DNA from 2 places in the Streptomyces sp. NPDC054872 genome. Region 2 is predicted to be linked to the other one. Evidence: riboswitches for the same ligand, from Rfam matches in the RefSeq annotation. Region 2 holds a riboswitch; the other holds the start of a gene.
The links. Region 2 has a riboswitch for glycine ahead of gcvP (aminomethyl-transferring glycine dehydrogenase). Riboswitches for the same ligand answer to the same signal wherever they lie in the genome.

Region 1: linked by a shared signal. The riboswitch ahead of gcvT (glycine cleavage system aminomethyltransferase GcvT) and the one ahead of gcvP (aminomethyl-transferring glycine dehydrogenase) in region 2 are both predicted to bind glycine.

Annotation. Positions count from the first base shown of each region.
Region 1 covers NZ_JBSGYY010000046.1:42,962-47,368, forward strand. Annotated here, with positions in the region: gene glyA (serine hydroxymethyltransferase) at 1-472, opposite strand, end outside; gene gcvH (glycine cleavage system protein GcvH) at 503-880, opposite strand; gene gcvT (glycine cleavage system aminomethyltransferase GcvT) at 939-2,072, opposite strand; glycine riboswitch at 2,109-2,219, opposite strand; glycine riboswitch at 2,220-2,325, opposite strand; gene ACWGIH_RS37505 (AAA family ATPase) at 2,479-3,153, shown strand; gene ACWGIH_RS37510 (enhanced serine sensitivity protein SseB) at 3,215-4,018, shown strand; gene ACWGIH_RS37515 (enhanced serine sensitivity protein SseB C-terminal domain-containing protein) at 4,144-4,407, shown strand, end outside.
Region 2 covers NZ_JBSGYY010000027.1:9,134-13,540, reverse strand. Annotated here, with positions in the region: gene gcvP (aminomethyl-transferring glycine dehydrogenase) at 1-2,367, opposite strand, end outside; glycine riboswitch at 2,565-2,664, opposite strand; gene ACWGIH_RS28425 (PRC-barrel domain-containing protein) at 2,809-3,189, shown strand; gene ACWGIH_RS28420 (DNA polymerase IV) at 3,238-4,407, opposite strand, start outside.

The sequences.
Region 1 (4,407 bases), on a different contig from region 2:
CCTCGGCCATGTCGACCAGACCGGCCTCGTCCACGTGGTACGCGACCACGTTGAACTGCTTGCCGGAGAAGTTCAGGCGCATGCCGTGGGTGAGGTGGCCGCCGTGCGCCAGGTCCAGGCCGAGGATCGTGTCGCCGGGCTGGGCGATCGCGAAGAGGGCGGCCTGGTTGGCGGAGGCGCCGGAGTGCGGCTGGACGTTGGCGTACTCGGCGCCGAACAGGTCCTTGATCCGGTCGATCGCGATCTGCTCGGTGACGTCGACGTGCTCGCAGCCGCCGTAGTAACGGCGGCCGGGGTAGCCCTCGGCGTACTTGTTGGTGAGGACCGTGCCCTGGGCCTCCATGACGGCGACCGGAGCGAAGTTCTCCGAGGCGATCATTTCCAGGGTGGACTGCTGACGGTGGAGCTCGGCGTCGACGGCGGCGGCGACGTCCGGGTCCAGCTCGTGGAGAGGGGTGTTGAGAAGCGACATCAGGTGGTCCCTAAGGGTCTTCGGGGGGCTTCAGCTGCCGGAGAACTCGGTGTACTCGTCCGCGGAGAGCAGGTCCTTCGGCTCCTCCGAGATCCGTACCTTGAAGAGCCAACCACCCTCGAACGGGGCGGAGTTGACCTTCGACGGGTCGTCGACGACGTCCTGGTTCGACTCGACGACCTCGCCGGTCACCGGCGAGTACAGGTCGCTGACCGACTTGGTCGACTCGAGCTCGCCGCACGTCTCGCCCGCGGTCACCGCGGCACCGGCCTCGGGCAGGTCGGCGTAGACGACGTCACCGAGCGCGTTGGCCGCGTGCTCCGTGATGCCGACCGTCGCCACACCGTCCTCGGTGGCCGAGAGCCACTCGTGCTCCTTGCTGTAACGCAGCTGCTGGGGGTTGCTCATGACCTGAATTCTCCTGTACGCGGGGGAGTGCTGATGGACGAGGCTGTTGTGCGGGGTGTCACTTCTGGCGCTTGTAGAACGGCAGCGCCACGACCTCGTACGGCTCGTGCGTGCCCCGGATGTCCACGCCCACGCCCTCGGTGCCGGGGGCGGCGTGCGCCGCGTCGACGTACGCGATGGCGATCGGCTTGCCCAGTGTCGGGGACGGGGCACCCGAGGTGACCTCGCCGATGACCTTGCCGTCGGAGACCACCGAGAAGCCCGCGCGCGGGACCCGGCGGCCCTCGGCGACCAGACCGACCAGCTTGCGCGGGGGAGCGGCCTCGGCGCGCTCGGCGGCGGCCGCGAGCGCCGCGCGCCCCACGAAGGTGTCGGACTGCGAGGTCTTCTCGAACTTGACGACCCGGCCAAGGCCCGCGTCGAAGGGCGTCAGCTCCGCGGTCAGCTCGTGCCCGTACAGCGGCATGCCCGCCTCCAGGCGGAGCGTGTCGCGGCAGGAGAGGCCGGCCGGGACCATGCCGACGGGCGTGCCCGCCTCCATCAGCGCGCCCCACAGCTTCTCCGCGTCACCGGGGGCGACGAACAGCTCGAAGCCGTCCTCGCCGGTGTAGCCCGTGCGGGCGATGAGCGCGGGCACGCCCGCGACCGTGCCGGGCAGCCCCGCGTAGTACTTCAGGCCGTCCAGGTCGGCGTCCGTGAGGGACTTCAGGATGGCGGGGGACTCGGGGCCCTGGACGGCGAGCAGCGCGTAAGCGTCGCGGTCGTCGCGGACCTCGGCGTCGAAGCCCTCGGCGCGGGCGGTGAGCGCGTCGAGCACGACCTGTGCGTTCGAGGCGTTGGCGACCACCATGTACTCGGGGGCCTCGGTCTCGCCGAGCCGGTAGACGATCAGGTCGTCCAGGATCCCGCCGTCCTCGGCACAGATCATCGTGTAGCGGGCGCGGCCGACACCGATGGAGCCGATGTTGCCGACGAGCGCGAAGTTCAGGAGGTCCACGGCCTCGGGCCCGGAAACCGTGATCTCGCCCATGTGGGAGAGGTCGAAGAGACCGGCCTTGGTGCGCACGGCGTTGTGCTCGTCACGCTCGCTCGCGTACCGCAGCGGCATGTCCCAGCCCGCGAAGTCGGTCATGGTCGCGCCGAGCGCACGATGCACGGCATCGAGTGCGGTCAGACGGGGGGCAGTGCTCATTCGTGGAACTCCCAGGGGCATGACGGGCGAGGTCGATCCTCCCCATCTGTCATCGGAACCTGAGAGGTTCACCACGACCCGTACGTATGAGGGTCATGACTTGCACCTTGGGTGGAGCCGCACAGGCGGCCCGCTTTTCAGATGTGCCTCGCCCGCGCGGTACGGGGCCTGAGAGATTCAAGGGAGGGACTTGCTCCTTCGGCGCCCCGGTGCGTCCTACGACGGCCACCGGGAACTCTCCCGCGCGGATTCAAACGGCCTGTATGGAGTTTGCGCGCACATCATTGCACGCGCCTCCGTCACAGGGCAGTGCCAGTCCAGTAATGCTGTTGTCCCGCATTACCTTCTCTTTACACTTGCCGGGGAAGCTGCGGGAAGCAGGTACGTGACCGCTAAGGGGAGGCCGATCACGGTGCGCAGGACGAGCGTCTACGCGACCAACACGGGGGTGGCCCTGCCCAAACAGGCCGCCGCCCCCACCAGGGAGAGCTGCGGCCCCCTGCCGGCGGCCGTCGTCCGCGACCTGCGGCAGCGGACGGGCCACAGCCCGCACCGACTGACGTTCGGCGAGGGCGACCTGATCGTCGTCTCCGGTCTGCCGGGCAGCGGCAAGTCCACGCTGATGCGCAGGGCCGTCGCGGGCCCGCGCATCGACTCGCAGGACACCCGCGACCGCTGGGCCGGGCGCATGCCGAGCCTGCTGCCGTACGCGGTGTACCGCCCGCTGGTCCGCATCGCGCACTACGCGGGCCTGCGCAGAGCCCTGCGCTCCGGTGAGGGCATCGTGGTGCACGACTGCGGCACCCAGACCTGGGTGCGCCGCTGGCTGGCCCGCGAGGCGGCGCGGCGCGGCACGACCCTGCACCTGCTGCTGCTCGACGTGCCGCCGGACACCGCCATAGAGGGGCAGCTCGCGCGCGGGCGCGGCGTGTCGCGGTACGCGTTCGCGCGGCACCGCAGGACGGTAGGCCGGCTCGTCGGCGCCGCCGAGCGCGGCGACCTGCCGCGCGGCTGCGGCTCGGCGGTGCTCCTCGACCGGGCGGCGGCCGGGGTGCTGCGGGGGATCGGCTTCGGGGGCTGAGCCGCCCGCCGCGTTAGGGTCGTGCCGCAGGCAGAGCGGGACCGATCAGGGGTTAGAAGAGATGGACATTCCGGCGCAGGCGCACGCCCATCCCTACGGAGGATGGCCGGGCAACGAACTCGAAGAGGTGCTCGCGGCATCCCTGGGCACTCCCGGCGCGCCCCGGGCGTCCGCCGGGGCCCGCATCGTCGAGGTGCTCGGCCGCAGCCACGTCTGGGTCCCGCTGCCGAACGGCGGGGCACCGGACAGCGGCACCCTCGACCTGCCCACGCTGGAGATCGACGGCCAGGCCTACGTCCCCGTCTTCAGCTCCGAGCAGCAGTTCCAGCAGGCCACCGGCGGGCGCATGGGCTGCACGGTGGCGCCCGCCGTGGAGTTCGCGCGCGGCCTGCCCCCGCAGCTCGGTATCGCGGTCAACCCGGACGGCACGGTCGGTGTGCCACTGCCGCCGCCCGCCGTCGCCGAGCTCTGCCGCGCCGGGCGCACTCCGCTGGACGGGCCCGCGACCGGCGGCCGCGTACGCCTCTTCGAACCGGACTGGCAGGAGGACCCGGTGGACTTCCTGTCCGCCACCGCGCGCGAGTTCGAGGCCACCGGGATCGTCCTGAGCGCCCGCCGCTGCCTGGCGAGCGTCGAGGGCGGTGACCCCTCGCTGTTCGTCGGCGTCGAACTGACCTCCTGGGAGGGCAACGCGCGCGAGCTCCCGATGGAGGCCGTGGGCCGTGCCCTGGGGCAGGCCCCGGTGGCCTGGCCGGTGAACCTGGTGCTGCTCGACGTGGCCCAGGACCCGGTCGCCGACTGGATGCGCGAGCGGGTCCGTCCCTTCTTCGGCCGGACTCCGGGACACGAGCACGGACATGTGTAAGGACATGTGCAGGTACGTGTGTGAGGGTGCCGTACGTCAAGTCGGTGTCAGGATCGCCGCTTAAGCTGGTTTCATGACCCGGAGTTCCACCGGGTCAGCGGGTCATCGCGAAGGGGCGGTTAAGGGTGAGTGCGTCGGGCACGGCTGCGGCCGGGCAGGTCGAGCACATGCTGCGCCAGGTGACGCCGGGGCGTTACGACGCCTACGAGGCGCTCCTGCGGGCGCTCGCCGCCGACCAGGTGTGGATGCTGCTCTGGCACGGCCAGGCCGGATCCCCCGACGCGCAGTACGGGAACATGGAGGTCGAGGGCCTCGGGTACGCGCCGTGCGTGACCTCCGCCCAGGAGCTCTCCGCCAGTGGCTGGAACCGCTCGTACGAGGTGGTCGGC
Region 2 (4,407 bases):
GAGCACGGCGACCTGCGTGGCGCGCTTGAGGCCCTCGCCGCCCATGAGGCGTACGTACGCCCAGGAGATCGGCAGGATCCCGGCCGAACCCCACGGCGCGGCGGAGATCGGACCGACACCCGTCTCGGGTCCCGCGGCGGGCTGCAGCGGGTGGTTGGGCAGGTACGGCGCGAGGTGCTCGCGCACGCCGACCGGGCCGACGCCGGGGCCACCGCCGCCGTGCGGGATGCAGAAGGTCTTGTGCAGGTTCAGGTGCGAGACGTCGCCGCCGAACATGCCGGGCTGGGCGAGGCCCACCAGGGCGTTGAGGTTCGCCCCGTCGACGTAGACCTGGCCGCCCGCCTCGTGCACCTGGGCGCAGATGTCGGCGACGTGCTCCTCGAACACACCGTGCGTGGACGGGTAGGTGATCATCAGCACGGACAGCTCGTCGCGGTGCTTCTCGATCTTGGCGCGCAGGTCGTCGACGTCGATCTCGCCGTCGTCGCTGGTCTTCACGACGACGACCTTCATGCCGGCCATCACGGCGCTCGCGGCGTTGGTGCCGTGCGCGGAGGACGGGATGAGGCAGACGGTGCGCTGGTCGTCGCCGTTGGCGCGGTGGTAGCCGCGCACGGCGAGCAGTCCGGCCAGCTCGCCCTGCGAACCGGCGTTGGGCTGGAGCGAGACCTTGTCGTACCCGGTGACCTCGGCGAGCCGCTCCTCCAGCTCACGGATGAGCGTCAGATAGCCCTGCGCCTGCTGGGCGGGCGCGAAGGGGTGCAGCTGCCCGAACTCGGGCCAGGTGACCGGCTCCATCTCGGTGGTCGCGTTGAGCTTCATGGTGCAGGAGCCCAGCGGGATCATGCCGCGGTCGAGCGCGTAGTCGCGGTCGGCCAGCTTGCGCAGGTAGCGCAGCATGGCGGTCTCGGAGCGGTACTGGTGGAAGACGGGATGCGTGAGGTACTCGTCGCCGCGCAGCAGCCCCGCGGGGAGCGAGTCCGCGGTCTCCGCGTCGAGCGCCTCGACGTCGCCCTCGACCCCGAACGCACCCCAGATCGCGGTCAGTTGCTTGCGCGTGGTGGTCTCGTCGCAGGCCAGCGAGACATGGTCGGCGTCGACCTGGTGGATGTTGACGCCACCCTCACGGGCCGCGGCGACGAGCGCCTCGGCCCTGCCGGGCACCCGCACGGTCAGCGTGTCGAAGTACGCGCCGTGCACGACCTCGACCCCGCCGGCGGTGAGCCCCGCGGCGAGCACGGTCGCGTAGCGGTGGGTACGCCGCGCGATCGCCTTGAGGCCCTCGGGCCCGTGGTAGACCGCGTACATTCCGGCCATCACGGCGAGCAGCACCTGAGCGGTACAGATGTTGCTGGTGGCCTTCTCGCGGCGGATGTGCTGCTCACGGGTCTGCAGCGCGAGCCGGTAGGCCTTGTTGCCGTCCGCGTCCACGGAGACACCGACGAGCCGCCCCGGCAGGCTGCGCGCGAACTTCTCGCGCACCGCCATGTAACCGGCGTGCGGGCCGCCGAAGCCCATCGGGACGCCGAAGCGCTGCGTCGTTCCGACGGCGATGTCGGCACCGAGCTCACCGGGCGAGGTGAGCAGCGTCAGGGCAAGGAGGTCGGCGGCGACGGAGACGATGGCACCGAGCTCGTGCGCCTGCTCGATGAGCGGCTTTATGTCACGTACGGCACCGGAGGCGCCGGGGTACTGGATCAGGACGCCGACGACACCGCGCTCGGCGACCTCGGCCGGGATGCCCTCGCTCAGATCGGCGACGACGACCTCGACCCCGGTCGGCTCGGCGCGGGTCTGGATCACGGCGATGGTCTGCGGCAGCGCGTCGGCGTCCACGAGGAAGACACCGTCCTTGACCTTGCCCATGCGCCGCGAGAGCGCCATGGCCTCGGCGGCGGCGGTTCCCTCGTCGAGCAGCGACGCACCGGAGGTGGGCAGCCCCGTCAGCTCGGCGACGACGGTCTGGAAGTTGAGCAGCGCCTCCAGGCGACCCTGGGAGATCTCGGGCTGGTACGGCGTGTAAGCGGTGTACCACGCCGGGTTCTCCATCACGTTCCGCAGGATCACCGGCGGCGTGAAGGTCCCGTAGTAACCGAGTCCGATCATGGAATCGAGGACCTGGTTACGGTCGGCGAGGGAGCGCAGCTCGGCGAGCACCTCGGCCTCGGTGCGCGCCCCGGGCAGGTTCAGCGCCTCGGCGTTCTTGATCACATCCGGCACGGCGGCCGCGGTCAGCTCGTCGAGCGAGCCGTACCCGACCTGCGCGAGCATCTTGGCCCGTGCTTCCACATCGGGACCGATGTGCCGCTGCTCGAAGGGGATGCCCTGTTCGAGCTGGGAGAGCGGGATACGAGGTGTGGCGGTCATTGCGGAGGCCTCCTGGTCTGACGCGACCTGCGAGGGGCACCACGGCGCGGGTACCCGGACGGCCTCCCCCTCTGTCATCTCAACCTGAGAGTTTCACCGGTCCGTGCCCCGCGAGAGGCGTCGTACCGGCTTTCACCGTCGGTGAGGAAGGGGACCGGACGTGCCCGCCCGACGCCCGCCCTACTTTCCAGAGTGACCTCGTCCGTGCGGTACAGGGGCCTGAGAGATTCCGGGGAGGAGTTGCTCCTTCGGCGCCTCCGGTGTGTCTCGACCGGAGAGCTCTCCCGCACGGGGTCAGCAGCCAAGCGCCAGCCTACCAGCGAGGACCATGGCCGTTCCCTCGAGTGGCCGCCTGCCCCGAAGTGCTCTTTCGTAGTGATTGCGAACGAACGAGGATGAGTTACGCCCCACTTCGACATGCCTCGACCAGTTGGAGGGCCCGTGCAGACCGACATCGATCCGCGCAATTTGATCGGCCGGAAGGCGTTCGACCGGAACGGGGCCAAGATCGGCACGATCGACGAGGTCTATCTCGACGACGCCACCGGAGCCCCGGAGTGGGCGGCCATACGCACGGGCCTGTTCAGCCGGGACACCTTCGTCCCCCTGGAACCGAGCGAGCTCAGGAGCGACGGCACCCTGCACATCCCCTTCGAGCGCTCACTGATCAAGGACGCCCCCGATTTCGGTGTGGGCCGCCACCTCTCCCCCGAACAGGAACTGCAGCTCTACCACCACTACGGCCTGGACATCACGCCCCCGCCGTCCACGCCACCGCCGGACAAGGACTTCGGCAACATCGCAGGCCGGGAGAAGCCCTGACGCCCGCGCGGCAGCGCAGGTGACCCCGGTGGGCAGGCACCACCGGCGTCACGACGGCTCCACCGCCTCGGGAGTCGCCACCAGGGGCAACGGCTCCGCGGGCTCGAGCGCCGGATCATCCGTACGGAACGTCCGCACCCGGCCCGGCGCCGACGACTCGGGCGTCTCGAAGCGCACCGTGACCCGCCCCAGGCCGCTGCCCTGCACCCACCCGTGCCCGTACTCGGCATGCCGCACATCGTGGCCGGCCGCCCACCGCCGCTCGGCCGGAACGGCCGGCTCCGCCACCGTCTCGGCCACGGACTGCGCCGCGGGCTCCCCGGCCCGCTCCTCCTCCGCCTCCTGCTGCGTCTCCAGGGCCTCCGCGGCCTCGGCCCGGGCCTCGGCCTGCGCCTGGGCCTGCGCTTGCGCGAAGAGATCCTCCTGCGTGTAGTCCGCGAGCCCCGTGACGCCCACCCCGAGGAGCCGCACGCCTCCGGTGGTGTCCACGGACTCCAGGAGCCGCGCGGCGGCCTCACGCACCACCCCGGGGTCGTCCGTGGGCCCGCGCAGCGTCTCGGAGCGCGTCAGCGTCGAGAAGTCGAACCGCCGCACCTTCAGGACGATGGTCCGCCCCGAGTGCCCGGCGGCCCGCAGCCGCTCCACACACCGCTCGGCGAGCCGCGCGACCTCGCCCCTGACCCGAACCCGGTCATGAATGTCCACGTCGTACGTGTCCTCGACGCTGACCGACTTGGATTCCCGCTCCGCCACCACGGGCCGCTCGTCCCGCGCAAGGGCCATCGCGTACAGCGCGCTGCCGTGCGACTTCCCGAGGAGCCGTACGAGCTCGTCCTCGCCCGCCTCCGCGATCTCCCCCACGGTCGTGATCCCGCCCCGCCGCAGATGATCCCCGGTGGCAGGACCGACGCCGGGCAGGGTCCGCACCGGCATCGGCGCGAGCAGGTCCCGCTCGGTGCCCGGCACTATCAGCCGCAGCCCGTCGGGCTTGGCCTCCTCCGAGGCGATCTTCGCCAGCATCTTGGACGCGGCGAGCCCCACCGAACCCGCGAGCCCCGTCACCGCCTTGATGTCCGCGCGCAGCCGCTCGCCCACCTCCAGCGCGGACGCCCGGTCGTCGGCCACCCCGCCCGCCTCCAGGTCGACGAAGGCCTCATCCAGGCTGAGCGGCTCCACCAGCGGCGACAGCTCCCGCAACAGCGCCATCACCTGGTCGCT